One region of the Sinobaca sp. SA16-1 genome, then DNA from elsewhere that is predicted to be linked to it. Evidence: riboswitches for the same ligand, from Rfam matches in the RefSeq annotation. Region 1 holds a riboswitch; the other holds the start of a gene.
What was found. A riboswitch is a leader RNA that binds a small molecule or an ion and turns the genes downstream of it on or off. The one in region 1 is predicted to bind S-adenosylmethionine.
Positions count from the first base shown of each region.

Region 2: linked by a shared signal. The riboswitch ahead of AC5W2J_RS06200 (methionine biosynthesis PLP-dependent protein) and the one ahead of AC5W2J_RS08025 (methionine ABC transporter ATP-binding protein) in region 1 are both predicted to bind S-adenosylmethionine.

Region 1 is NZ_JCAKFL010000003.1:6,623-13,971, forward strand. It holds gene AC5W2J_RS08005 (hypothetical protein) at 1-344, shown strand, start outside; gene AC5W2J_RS08010 (arsenate reductase family protein) at 417-776, shown strand; gene gcvH (glycine cleavage system protein GcvH) at 804-1,187, shown strand; gene AC5W2J_RS08020 (MFS transporter) at 1,339-2,595, shown strand; SAM riboswitch class I at 2,673-2,781, shown strand; gene AC5W2J_RS08025 (methionine ABC transporter ATP-binding protein) at 2,948-3,976, shown strand; gene AC5W2J_RS08030 (methionine ABC transporter permease) at 3,969-4,634, shown strand; gene AC5W2J_RS08035 (MetQ/NlpA family ABC transporter substrate-binding protein) at 4,651-5,487, shown strand; gene sufC (Fe-S cluster assembly ATPase SufC) at 5,731-6,522, shown strand; gene sufD (Fe-S cluster assembly protein SufD) at 6,543-7,349, shown strand, end outside.
Region 2 is NZ_JCAKFL010000002.1:422,745-430,093, forward strand. It holds gene AC5W2J_RS06195 (bifunctional homocysteine S-methyltransferase/methylenetetrahydrofolate reductase) at 1-1,489, opposite strand, end outside; gene AC5W2J_RS06200 (methionine biosynthesis PLP-dependent protein) at 1,522-2,625, opposite strand; SAM riboswitch class I at 2,747-2,853, opposite strand; gene AC5W2J_RS06205 (hypothetical protein) at 2,935-3,099, opposite strand; gene AC5W2J_RS06210 (PrsW family glutamic-type intramembrane protease) at 3,107-3,772, opposite strand; gene AC5W2J_RS06215 (asparaginase) at 3,839-4,819, shown strand; gene AC5W2J_RS06220 (YpdA family putative bacillithiol disulfide reductase) at 4,814-5,806, opposite strand; gene AC5W2J_RS06225 (MerR family transcriptional regulator) at 5,820-6,749, opposite strand; gene AC5W2J_RS06230 (metallophosphoesterase) at 6,776-7,349, opposite strand, start outside.

The DNA of each region.
Region 1 (7,349 bases):
AATCCGGCAGTGAATCAAATATAGGATCTGCGTCAGAAGAAGCAGACTCCGAATCGGAAACAGATGCTGTGCCGGATACAGAATCAATAACTTTGGAGGAACAGCTGGTAGAAGAACTGATTCAATATGGGATTGAAAACGGCGGTACCCGTGACAGCTTTACATTTTACGAACAGGCCTGGGAAACCGGAGCGGATGGCAACCGGTATTATGTTATGACGGTTGGAGACGGTTCGAGAGTGACTACTTTCCATGGTGGAGAGGACGGGCATCTTTATTTCTTGAACCTGGATGCTTTCCCGGATGCGGAGACCGTAGAATATACGAGAGTGGACTCTTATTAAGCCTGTTAATTATTGAGTCCAACCAGAAAGAAAGATAAGCTATACTAACAAGTAGAAGAAAGGAGGCATAACATGGCAGTGGACATTTACAGCTATCCAGCCTGCAGCACCTGCAAAAAAGCAGAAAAGTGGCTGGAATCGCAGGAGGTACCATTTACAAAGCATCATATTGTAGAATCTACTCCCTCAGCAGAAGAAATTAAAAAACTTCATCACCTCAGCGGGTATCCGATCCAGAAATTTTTCAACACGAGTGGAAAGAAATACCGCGAACTGGGCCTCAAAGATAAAGTGAAAGAAGCGGAGAACGAGGAACTATATGATATTCTCGCCTCAGATGGTATGCTAATAAAAAGGCCTATCGTAACAGATGGGAGCCAGGTTACATTAGGGTTTAAAGAAGCGCTGTTTGAGGAAACGTGGAAACAGTAAAGATAATGAAAACTGGAGGAATGAATAATGAGCGTACCAACGGAATTGAAGTATTCACAGGAGCATGAGTGGGTAAAGACCGAAGGAGAAAAAGCAAGAGTCGGCATTACAGACTTTGCCCAGTCTGAGCTTGGAGACATCGTATTTGTTGAACTGCCGGAAGTAGGAGACGAAGTTCAGGCAGATGAACCTTTTGGAAGTGTAGAATCAGTAAAGACAGTTTCTGAACTATACGCGCCTATCAGCGGTAAGGTTGTTGAAGTGAATGAAACCCTGGACGATTCGCCGGAATTTGTAAATGAATCTCCTTATGAAAAGGCCTGGATGATTGTTGTAGAACCATCCGACAGCAGCCAGATCGATAACTTAATGTCTGCAGAAGCTTACGAGAAAATGGTAAGCGCAGAGTAAATCACGGTTACATAAGAAGCCCGCCTCTAAAGCAGAGGCGGGCTTCTTTTATTTGAAATAAACTACCCTCTTTTCTTTTTCGGCAATGTTCTATATATTAAAAGGAGTGAATTTCATTCGGTTGTCGAAATAAAACGGAGGCACTCTGATCATGAAGGGTATTGCGAGGGAATGGACTCATCAATTTAAGCATTACAATAAAAATGTACGTTTGTTCTTAATCGCTTCCGTGCTTTCCAACATGGGCATGGGAGTCTTTATGATTATGTATAACTACTATATAAGAGAACTCGGGTACCTGGATGATGTAAACGGACGGGTGATCGCGGCCCAGGCAACGGCTACAGCGATTGCACTGCTTCCTGCCGGCCTGCTGAGCGACCGTATCGGGCGGAAAAAAGTTATTATGGCCGGGGCCCTTATGCTTGGGGTGAGTCTGTTTCTTCGTTCCGTCGTGGAAGCAGAAGGCCTGCTGCTGGCGGGAGCGTTTTTAACAGGAGCGTTTATGTCTTTTGTGCAGGTTTCTTCCATTCCGCTGCTGGCTGAAAATTCCACGGAAAAGCAGCGCGTCCATTTATTCAGCTTTAATTTTGCATTAATTATGGTGGCGAACGTCATAGGAAATGGCATGGGAGGACTGATGAGTGACGGCGCCCGGATGCTGCTCGACTTTTCCGCTCTGCAGAGCCTGCGTCTTACTCTGCTGACAGGAGCCTGTTTAAGTTTTGCTGCTATATTTCCGGTATTGAAAATTAAAGAAGAACGCAGGCTGACGGTAACGAAGACCGGTGCCGGCTCTTTTAAGGAAATTTTACATACAAATCGGGCCGGTATCAAAATGATTGCCCTGTTTGCCGTGGCGCAGATGATTATCGGATTCGGCTCCGGACTTGTTATTCCGTACCTGAATTTGTATTTTACCGACCGCTTTGACGTAAGTTATACCGCCGTCGGCCTGATCCTGGCTTTAGGGCAGGGTATGACGGCTGTAGCATTTATGATAGGCCCGACGCTTGTCCAGAAAGTCGGGGAAGTACGTGCGGTAGTTATTTTACAGCTGAGTTCGCTTCCGTTTCTGCTTGTTACCGCCTACACGCAGAATATCTGGTTTGCGGTTATCGGTTTTTTATTCCGTCAGGCTTTAATGAACGCAGGGAACCCGATCCAGATGTCGTTAATGATGAGAAGCGTAGGGGATAATATTAAAGGCCTTGCCAACTCTATCGGGCAGATGGTATTTCAGCTGGGCTGGGCTGTAATGGGACCGGTATCGACGTCGATTGTACTCCTATACGGCCCATATTATGGATGGGCATGGGTATTTACGTTAACGTGTGCTCTCTATTTAACAGGGTCCATTTATTTCTATCTCGTGTTTAGAAAAGTCCCGCAGAGCAGTGATATATAAGCCCCGGCAAATGATTTGACACCCGGGCAGTCCCATGCTAAGCTTCGATTTGTACTCAATAACCTACATATGAAACACTCTTATCATGAGAGGTGGAGGGACTGGCCCTTTGAAGCCCGGCAACCGTCATTACATGTAATGAAATGGTGCCAATTCCTGCGAAGCATCCGCTTTGGCAGATGAGAGAAAGGAATGAACCGAGCCCTTTCTGCTTATGATAAAAGCTGAAGGGTATTTTCTTATGGTTAAATAAGGGAGTACGTATTTTTTAGCTGAATAAAGATTCTGTTCTAAGACCAAGTTATCTGGTATGATAAGTAAGGTTAATAAAGAAAAGAAACAGGGTGGGCATATGATAACACTAGAGAAACTATCGAAAATATTTTCTACATCCAATGGAGATATAACGGCAGTAGACAATATAGACTTAACGATAGATGAAGGAGAAATATTCGGCATTATCGGCTACAGCGGCGCAGGAAAAAGCACGCTCATCCGTCTGTTGAATATGCTTGAGAAACCGACATCTGGAAAAATTATTATTGCAGATAAAAACATGGCCGATCTGCAGGGGGCTTCCCTTCGGCAGGCACGTCAGGAAATCAGCATGATTTTTCAGCATTTTAATCTGCTCTGGTCGAGAACGGTCCGGGAGAACATAGCGTTTCCACTGGAAATAGCGAAGCATTCAAAAAAAGACAAAGATGCGAGAGTAAACGAATTAATAGAACTTGTCGGTCTCAGCGGCAGGGAAGATGCGTATCCGGCCCAGCTGAGCGGAGGCCAGAAGCAGCGTGTCGGCATTGCGAGAGCCCTTGCGAACAACCCTAAAGTACTGCTCTGCGACGAGGCAACGTCTGCGCTTGACCCTAAAACGACAGATTCTATTCTCGAGCTGTTAACGGATATTAATAAAAAGCTCGGATTGACTATTGTGCTGATCACTCATGAAATGCACGTAATCCGAAAAATATGCAACCGCGTTGCTGTGATGGAGAATGGAAAAGTAGTAGAGGAAGGGCAGGTTCTGGATGTGTTCAGGCAGCCCCGTGAAGAAATGACGAAAGAATTTGTCAAACAGATTACCGAGCCGGAAGAAACGATGGAAGCAATCCGGGAATTAATGAAGACCGGTGACGACAATCCTATTGTTAAAATTTCTTTTCTCGGCGAAGAAGCGGAGCAGCCTATCATGACAGATCTTATCCTGACATGCGGCGTTTCCGTCAATATTCTGCAGGGCAAAGTCTCCAAGACAAGGGATGGAAGCTACGGCACGTTATTCGTGCAGCTTAAAGGAAACCAGGAACAGCTCGACCACGCGCTGTCCTATTTGAAAGAGCAGCAGGTACAGACAGAGGTGATGACAGCTCATGAATGAACTATTTGAAAATGTAAACTGGGACAACATGTGGGAAGCCACGGTTGAAACACTGTATATGAGTGCTTTGGCCGTGCTGGCCACTTTTATTTTAGGTGTTCTGCTTGGTCTTGTTCTTTATATGACAGACAAAGGGAACATGTGGGAAAATAATCCGATTCATCTGGCAGCGGCGGCAATAGTAAACGTCTTCCGTTCCATTCCATTTATTATATTAATTATTCTGCTCGTTCCGTTTACGACTTTTATTGTCGGAACGATGCTTGGCCCGAGCGCGGCGCTTCCTGCTTTAGTAATAGGGGCAGCCCCGTTTTATGCAAGGCTTGTAGAAATTGGTCTTCGCGAAGTTGATAAAGGAGTCATTGAGGCTGCGCAGTCGATGGGAGCTAATCAGTGGCACATTATCTTTAAGGTCCTGATTCCTGAATCTCTACCTGCCTTGATATCCGGTATTACGGTTACAGCTATCACGCTTGTAAGCTATACGGCCATGGCTGGTGTTATCGGAGCCGGCGGCCTTGGTGACCTTGCTTTCCGGGAAGGGTTCCAGCGTAACAATTCAGATGTCACATTAGTAGCAACTGCCGCCATTCTCGTGATTGTTATGATCCTGCAGTGGATTGGCGACAGAATTATATACAGAATAGATAAAAGATAAAAGGGGAGAAAGTAAAATGAAAAAGGTTTGGATGCTTTCAGCATTATCATTAACAATTGTATTGGCAGCCTGCGGAGGCGGCGAAGAATCAGGTTCAGAAGAAGAACCAACGACGCTTACGGTAGGTGCTTCCAACGTACCTCACGCAGAAATTCTGGAATTTGCTTCCGATCAGCTTGAAGAAGAAGGCGTGGACCTGCAGATTGAAACATTTAACGACTACATCGTGCCGAACCAGGCACTCGCAGAAGAGGAAATTGACGCTAACTATTTCCAGCACGTGCCTTACTTTGAATCGCAGATTGAAGAAAATGACTATGACTTCGCCGATGCCGGTGCAATTCATATAGAGCCAATGGGCGTATATTCCCAGGATTATGACAGCCTCGAGGAACTGCCTGAAGGTGCTGAAGTGATCATGAGCAGCTCTGTTGCTGACCACGGCCGTATCCTGAGCATGCTTGAAGACGAAGGCGTTATTACAATGGAAGAAGATGCCGGCATTGAAGCAACGTTGGATGACATTGCAGAAAATCCAAAAGACATTCAGTTCAGTGCCAATGTAGAAGCAGCGACGCTTCCCCAGGCTTACCAGAACGGCGAAGGCGATGCCGTATTTATTAACTCCAACTATGCACTCGACAGCGACCTGAGCCCTAGCGAAGACGCTATCGCTATTGAAAGCGCTGAGGACAATCCTTACGCAAATATTATAGCGGTACGCAGCGGCGACGAAGATCGTGAAGAAATCCAGACGCTGGTGGATGTACTTCATTCCGATGAAGTGAAGTCATTTATTGAAGATGAATACGAAGGCGCGGTTCTTCCTGCTGAGGGCGAGAACGCTGAATAAAATACTGTTCCTTAACAGTTTATGTTTTAACAAAGCAATCTAGTTTGTTATACTAAAAACAATAAGGGGGGCTATCCTGAAAGAGAAAGCTTTTAGGCAGTCCTCCTTTTTGTATTCCGTTCGGATAAAGTAAAGTGTGTTTCTTGAACTCTGTTTACATTTGTTATAAACTGATAATGATAATAAAGTGAGAATGAGAAACCACTTTCTGTGGTTAAAATAAAGTTAATGGAGGTTTTTTTAATGTCAGCATCTACTCTTAAAATCGAAGATCTAACGGTTGAAATAGAAGGCTCAGAAATCATCAAGCACTTCAACCTTGAAATAAAAGGCGGGGAAATCCACGCTATCATGGGACCAAACGGTACCGGTAAGTCTACATTGGCTTCTGCTATCATGGGTCACCCAAAGTATGAAATCACTCACGGAAGCGTCATTCTTGATGGCGAAGACGTATTGGAAATGGAAGTGGATGAGCGTGCTAAAGCCGGCTTGTTCCTTGCAATGCAGTACCCAAGCGAAATCAGCGGCGTAACAAACGCAGACTTTATGCGCTCTGCTATTAATTCAAAGCGCGAAGAGGGCGACGAGATTTCCCTAATGAAGTTTATCCGCAAGATGGACGAAAAAATGGATAAGCTTGAAATGAATCAGGCATTTTCCCAGCGTTACCTGAACGAAGGTTTCTCCGGCGGAGAGAAAAAGCGTAATGAAATTCTTCAGCTTCTTATGCTGGAGCCGAAAATTGCAATTCTTGATGAAATTGACTCCGGTCTTGATATTGACGCCCTTCGTGTTGTATCCAACGGAATCAATGAAATGAAAAACGAAAGCTTTGGCTGCCTTATTATCACTCACTACCAGCGTCTTCTCAATTACATTACACCGGACAGAGTACACGTAATGATGCAGGGACGTATCGTTAAATCAGGTGGAGCGGAGCTTGCAGAACGCCTTGAGGCAGACGGTTATGACTGGATCAAAGAAGAACTGGGCATCGAAGACGAAAGAGTTGGAAACCAACAGAAAGCGTAAAGAAGGGAGGTCACTATCTTATGTCAGTAGAAACAAAATGGACGTTCGATGAACAGTACGTCAAAGAATTTTCCGAACAAAGAGAAGAACCGGAGTGGCTCAAAGAAGAAAGGCTTACGGCTTTTCGCCTAATTGAGAAACTCGAACTTCCGAAGCCGGAAAAAACAAAGATTACCAAATGGAACTTCACGGAGTTTAAGCACGTAGGAACAGAAGCAGGCACCGTTTCAAGCCTTTCTGATCTTCATGCAGATGTTCAAAAGCTTATTAACGTGACAGAAGAAGACCAGAACCTTCTTGTTGTAAGAGACGGAAAGCCTCTTTACTATAGTCTTTCAACAGAAGCAAAAGAAAAAGGCGTTATCTTTACTGATATCGCAACGGCAGCGAAAGAACACAGCGACCTGCTGAAAAAATATTTCATGGGTGATGCAGTAAAAGTGGATGAGAATAAGCTTACAGCTCTTCATACAGCTTTTCTAAGCGGCGGTGCATTCATTTACGTACCGAAAAACGTCCAGCTTGAAAAGCCTCTGCAGGCCGTATATTTCCAGGAAGATCCGGAAGCCGGCTTGTTCAACCATGTTGTATTGGCGACAGAAGATAACAGTGATGTAACGTACCTGGAAAACTACGTATCATTCAACAGTGAACAGGAATCAGCGGCGAATATTATTGCTGAAGTCTATGCAGGCCCGGCTTCGAAAGTATCCTTCGGCGCTGTAGACCATCTTGAAAAAGGGGTTACTACGTATGTGAACCGCCGTGGTGTTGCTGAAAAGGATGCCCGTATCGACTGGGCTTTAGGCCAGATGAACGACGGCAAT
Region 2 (7,349 bases), on a different contig from region 1:
GCTGGGTCATGAAGTAATCGGCGCCGGCGGTGATTTTCTTTTCAAGCCGCTGTACAGCCCGGTCCACATTCCGAACATTGGGGTTAAATGCTGCACCTACGGTAAACGTTGTATTCTGGCCGAGCGACTTTCCGGAAAAAGATAATCCTTTGTTCATTTCTTTCATTAAATGAATTAAGTCAAAAGAGTTCGCATCATATACGGAGGTAGCTCCGGGAAAATCCCCGACTTTAGTGGGATCACCGGTTACGGCAAGAATATCATGAATACCGAGGGCATTAATTCCCATCAGGTGGGACTGGAGGCCGATAAGGTTTCTATCGCGGCAGGCGACATGAAGCAGTGGCCGGGCCTGGGTCATGCTTTTAACGAGTGCTCCCATTGCCAGATTATCAATCCGGGGACTTGCCAGCGAATTATCCGCCATCGTAACGGCGTCTGCGCCGGACTGATACAAAGTCTGGGCCCCTTCCACGAACTTGGACGTTGCCAGCTTCTTAGGCGGATCCAGCTCCACGATAACCGTAACGGATTGCTTTGCTTTTTCTCTCAGGCTCGGCTCGGTCGACGGAGGTTCTACGACAGAGAATTGTCCCGCTTTCTGGGCAACAGCCTGCGCCGTCCGTGTTTTTGGGGCTGTATTTTTAACAGCTGCAGCTATTTGAGCGATATGCTCCGGCGTTGTACCGCAGCACCCTCCGATAATGCCGATTCCCTGATTTTGAAAATCAAGTGCTTTTTCATAAAAATAGTCCGGATTTGACTGATACACAAAGCGCCCATCATCGATGTCCGGCAGGCTTGCATTAGGATGTACCGCATACAGCGTCTGTTCGTCAAGCGGTGTCATCTCCAGTGACCTCAGGATGTGATACGGTCCCATACGGCAGTTTACTCCGACAGCATCCGCTCCGGCTGCCGTCATTTGTTTAAATGCATCGCCAAGCGGAAGCCCGCTGTGCATAACACCTACTTCACCGAGCGCCACCTGGGCAATTACAGGCAGATCTGTTTTGCTTTTCACAAGCTTAATGACCGCTAAAATTTCCTGGAGGTTATAGAACGTTTCCAGAATAATTCCGTCCGGCTCTGCTTTCAGCAGGGCATCCAGCTGTTCGGAGAAAGCGCTGCTTATCTCTTCGTCGCTTTCCTCAATTTTCTGGAGCCCTTTTATGCCTCCTATTGTAGCAAACACGAAAGCCCTGCCTTCCGCAGCCTCCCTGGCTGTTTCAACGCCAAGTCTGTTTATATCGTCTGTTTTACCTTCCAGCTGATATTTAGCAAGCTTGATGCGGTTTGCTGCATACGTATTGGTCTGAATAATATCAGACCCTGCTTCTACATATTCTTTATGGATGTTTTTAATTAGACCGGGATTTGAGAGATTTAATGCTTCATAGGAGCCGCTGTATCCTTTTTCGTATAGATACGTCCCCATTGCCCCGTCTCCAATTAACATACGTTTTGAATATTCCTCTGCCAAATTCACTGCGAGCCACTCCCCTGGTTCGTGATTTTCTTTTACAGGCGGTCGAGCGCCTGCTCTAAATCTGCGATAATATCTTCTTTATTTTCAATACCTACAGAAAAACGAAGCAGCCGGTTGCAGACGCCGTTGGCAATCCGGACTTCCTCCGGCACATCCGCGTGTGTCTGTGTGGCTGGATACGTCATAAAGCTTTCCACACCGCCGAGGCTTTCTGCAAATGTGACGAGCTCGAGTCCGCGCAGAAGGGCGTCGACCCACTGCTCGTTTTCAATCCGAAAGGAAAGCATGCCGCCTTTTCCGGTATACAATACGTCCGTTACTTTTGGATGTGTTTCCAGGAACTCTGCCACTGCCCGTGCATTTTCAGTATGTTTTTCCATACGCAGGGACAGTGTCTTCATCCCTCTCATCAACAGCCAGGAATCCATGGGCGACAGAATCGTTCCCATGCCGTTATGAAACGCTGTAATCCGGGCGCTGAGCTGTTCATCTTTTGTAACGATCAGGCCGGCAATAATATCATTATGGCCGCCGAGGTATTTAGAGGCACTGTGTATAACGATATCGGCTCCCATATCAAGCGGACGCTGGAGAATTGGTGTGTAAAACGTGTTATCCACAATCAACCAGAGGCCGTGTTTTTTGGCCAGTTTAGACATTTCGGAAATATCTGCTTCCTGCATTAATGGGTTTGTCGGTGTTTCAATAAACAGCGCTTTCGTACGGTCTGTGATTTTTTGTTCAAAGGCTTCTATGTTTCTCGGGTCCCCATAAGCAATCGTAATACCCCAGTTTTTCCATCCTTCTTCAAAAAGCCGGTACGTTCCCCCATATAAATCCTGGGAAGCAAGAATTTCATCATCCTTGTCAAAAATGGCAAACAGCGTTTGGATTGCTGCCATTCCCGAGCTCAATGCGTATCCTTTTGCCCCGTTTTCCAGTCCGGCGATAGCCCGTTCCAAAATGTCCCTTGTAGGATTTCCGGTACGGGAGTAGTCAAACCCTGTCGACTCGCCCAGCCCTTCGTGGCGAAAAGCGGTGGACATATGAATAGGAGCGCTGACGGCTCCTGTTCTTGGATCTTCTTTGTTTCCAATTTGTACTAAATTTGTTTCAATGTGAAATTTCTTATCCATTATTGTCACCCTTTTTTGCAGCTGATTACTATATAGTGGCCGGCATATCCTGATTTATCATTCCGCTAAAAGACCTTCCTCTAAAAGTAAGAAGAAGGTCTGCGATTTATAAGAGCACCTCTTCTTATCTCTCGGGCATCTTCTGCCCGGCGGATTTAGCACCTGACCTGTATAGGCTGGTTGCTGAGACTTCATAGGGCCTGATCCCTCCGTCTCTCTGGATAAGAAAGCTTTATTTATATAGTTGTGTAGTAAAACCTTACAAGATTAACGATCGAAATGCAATCAAATTGTGTGAATTTGTTGAATTTATTCAGGAGCCGTGTCTACATATAAATGGCTGCTGTTGCCGCAGATACAGCGGACAAAACCAGTCTGTACCGTTCCGTCTTCTTTTCTGCTGCCCTTTAAAACGAATTTCTCCCCGCACTGCGGGCATCGTATGACGACGCGATATCGCTTTTCCTCTATCATAGGCCGTCTATTCTCCTTCCATCTGCTCAAACCTTTTTCCGGTTTCCTGTCTTCTTACAGCTGTCCACCATAAAAGAAACCCTAAAGGCAGCATGGGGTAGACTATGTACTGCCGGTCGATTAATAATAGCAAATCGTACGTGCCGTGTAAAACGAACGGGACCGTCAGACCTAAAAACAAAAACATTTTTCTTACAGTACCTTTCAAAAAAGACGCTTTCCCTATATAATATCCCATAGTACAGGCAAACAGAGCATGACTGGCTACCGGCAGAAACGCCCTTCCAAACGCTATATCCACGCCATACGCTGCAAGGTAAAGAATGTTTTCTGCTGCGGCAAAACCGAGTCCTACAGCAAGCGCATAAAGTGTCGTATCATAAATGGAACGAACACGGATAAAAGGAATAACGGCGGCGCATAGAATAAACCATTTAAAAAATTCCTCGAGCAGCCCGGCATATAAAAAGGCCTGAAAGAAAACCGAAGCCTCCGTTCGTGTCTCTTCTGTAAGCGCATATTGTACGGTTACAATAGGAAACACGAGCAGCATGCCGATGAGAAAAGCACGGGCCGTTTTATAGAAAGAACGGGACGCGGTTTCCTGGGTTAAATAGTAGTAGCTTAGAAATGCAATCGAAGGCGCAAGGGCCGCAGTTATGATAGCAAACACTCACGCATCCGTCCTTTCCTGCTCTGTAATTGACCGATTAACCATAAATAGAAAAGAGGTACTGTCATGAAGCGGATTTTAACCATACATACCGGAGGCACGATCTCCATGAAAGAAGACAAACAGACTGGAAGTGTAGCACCCGGCGAAAAAAACCCGCTGGATCAGTGGCATGAAGAAGCAAAACAGGTGGCTGATATTACTGTTATCCCTTTCTTTCATCTTCCTTCACCACATATCACTCCGGAAAATATGTTTGAACTGTCGTCTTTTATTAATGAAAAACTGGCTGACCACTTATATGATGGGATTGTTATTACGCACGGAACGGACACGCTTGAAGAAACCGCCTACTTTCTCGATCTTCTTCACCAGTCCCCAATCCCCATTATTCTGACAGGTGCTATGCGTTCAAGCAATGAATTAGGGGCAGACGGCCCTTACAATTTTCTTGCTGCGATAAGAACAGCTTCTTCAGAACAGGCCAGAGGTAAGGGGGTGCTCGTTGTTATGAATGATGAAGTTCACTCTGCAATCAACGTAACGAAAACACACTCTTCCAATGTGGCTACATTCCAAAGTCCTCAATTTGGCCCAATCGGGCTCGTCACGAGGCGCGGAATCCTTTTTCATCACACCCCCTCCGCCAGAGAGCAGTTTTCTATCTCCTCTTTAACGAAAAAGGTGTTTCTGCTTAAGGCATACGCCGGCATGGAAAGAGAAACAATCGATTTGCTTGAATCTGCCTCCCCTTCCGGACTTGTGCTAGAAGCATTCGGCCAGGGTAACGTACCGCCGGCTATCGTGCCGGCAATAGAAGCGCTTATAGCAAGAAATATTCCCGTAGTTTTAGTATCAAGGTGTTACAGCGGCATCGTCCAGGCTACCTATGAGTATGTCGGCGGAGGCATGCAGCTTAAACAGAAGGGAGTTATCTTCTCAAACGGGTTAAACGGCCAGAAAGCGCGGCTTAAATTAATGATTGCCCTCGAAGCAGGAATCACCGGAACGGATCTTACCGATACATTTGAAAGCTGGCCGTCATAATGACGAAGGCCAGCTTTCTTTTTCTTTAATATGGGAGGCAATCTGTGCGCCGTGCCATCTGCCGTTTTCAATAAAAATTTCGTTTGCATTATCCCCGGCTGCTATAACGCCGGCAATATACAGACCCGCAACGTTTGTTTCCATCGTCTCCTGGTCGAAAAAAGGCCGTCCTGCCTCTCCGTTAAGAACCCCCGCCTTTTCAAGAAATGAATGATCCGGGTGGTAGCCCGTCATCGCAAACACAAAATCTGCTGGAAGCCGCTGCTTTCGTCCGTATTGTATATACTCCACGGCTTCTTCTGAAATAGCCGTTACGTCCGCTTCAGAGAGAAGATTAATTTTCCCCTGCCTGACAAGCGAATCGAAATCCGGAAGAATCCATGGTTTCACGTGCTCGGAAAAGGAACTGCCCCGATACAGAACGGTTACAAAAGCTCCTGCTTTTTCAAGCGCCAGCGCTGCATCAACGGCAGAATTTTTTCCGCCTATTACAGCAACATTCCGATGAAAATATGGATGGGCTTCTTTAAAGTAATGGGAAACATGCGGGAGGCTGCCTCCCTCAATTTCCAGTTTGTTCGGCTGCCCGTAATAGCCGGTTGCAATAATAACGTAATCCGGCCTGTACTGTTTTTGTATACCGTTCATAGTGTATGACGACACGAGAAAGCCCTCGGGTTTCTTTTCAATCGAATGCACGGTTTCATACGAATGAATGCGGAGGTTTTCCTGCTCTACTACGCGCTTGTAATACACCAAAGCTTCCTGTCGTGTCGGCTTTCGGTTAATGGATGTAAAGGGAATATTTCCCACTTCCAGCCTTTCGCTGGAGCTGAAAAAAACCTGGTGCACCGGATATTGGTAAATAGCGTCGACAATATTCCGTTTCTCAATGATAATCGCATCTATACCTTTGCGCTTCAGCTCAATCGCAGCTGCTATTCCACATGGTCCTGCTCCTACAATCACTACTGTTTCTCTGCTCATATACTGCACCCTTTTAATTCTTTTTGTTTTCCATTTTCCTATTCAATACGTTGCTGATCCATTTATCCCAGTCAGCTGCATTCGAACCGACCAGAAAACGGCTGTATTTCTGCACCTTGTCTACATCCATATACTGAACGGCATGCCCCCCCATTCCAATATTCAAATGAGGATGCTGTTCCTCCAGTTCCGTAATAAATGCGAGCGACGTTTCCAGGTTTTCCAGCAGCGTACAGGAGGTAAAGAAAATGCTGCTGTCTATTTCATCCATGACCTGTATTAGATCTTCTTCCGGAATGCCAACGCCTAAATAAATGACTTCAAACCCTTTGCGTTTTAAATACAACGTGAAAAAAAGCAGGCCGAGTTCATGGTTTTCGTTTGGGCCTGCCGCCGTTACGATTTTAGGTAGAAATCCTTTCACGTTATAGGAGTGCATGATACTTCCGATCTTCGTACGGAGAAAAGAAGTAATGTAATGCTCATGGGCAATGGTAATTTGGTCCGTTTCCCACAAGGTACCTACTTTTACTAAAAGGGTTCCTAATATATCTGTCGTTACTTTCTCCAATGTAAACATCGAAAAAGCTTTATTCAGCGTCTCCTGGGCATCGGCCTCTCTAAAACGCAGCAAATGTCCGAGAATTTCTTCTGCGAGTGCATACGTATGGTCTACTTCCATTGGATGAACGGCCATACTGTCTATTTCTTCGAATTTATCCAAAAGACCTACCGCCTGGCTGACAGTAAACCCGCTGTTCGTTTTATCAAGAATCCATTTGAGAACTGCAGCATCTTTTTCCGTATACAGCCGGTGCCCTGCTGAATTTCTATGCGGATGAACAATATTATATCTTCTTTCCCAGGCACGAAGCGTGCCCGCCTGGATACCTAGCATGTTGGAAATAGCCTTTATGTTATATTTGCCTTCCATAGGTTCCATTTCTTTTCCCCCCGCGCCTCTTTATTTCAATCCCCTGCAGATACCAAAGTAATAAAATGAGCTTCTGCCCTTGCTCCAAAACGGAGCGGCAGAAGTGTCGTTCCGTATCCATTGCTTACCAGATAAGTTAAACGGCCGGTCTGCTTCCACCCTCCGGGAGTGCGTAATCCCCACGGGCCTAGACGAATCTGTCCTCCGTGGGAATGGCCGGTAAGCATAAAATAAGCATCCGACCGGGACGCGGCCTCTAAAGCCGTATCCGGATAGTGCGAAACCAATATTTCAGCTTTTGTCCAGCTGCTGTCTGCTCCGCGGATGGTTTCATCAAAACCGGCAATAGACAATTCCCGGCCCTGAAGCTTCCATGAGTACATATTTCCAGCGAGAATCTCTATTTGATGGGATATTAAAAGACTTTCCAGTTCCAAAGCCCGTTCTTCTTTATCGTGATTGCCCCATACAAACAAAATGGGTTTTCCTTTTTGCAGTTGACGCAGATTATATTGTGTCCTGGCGAAAGGCACGCCTTTTTCTCTAATGTCTCCGCCTATTATAATCATATCCGCTTTTGCGTTTACCTGCCTGCTTAAAGACTTGGAT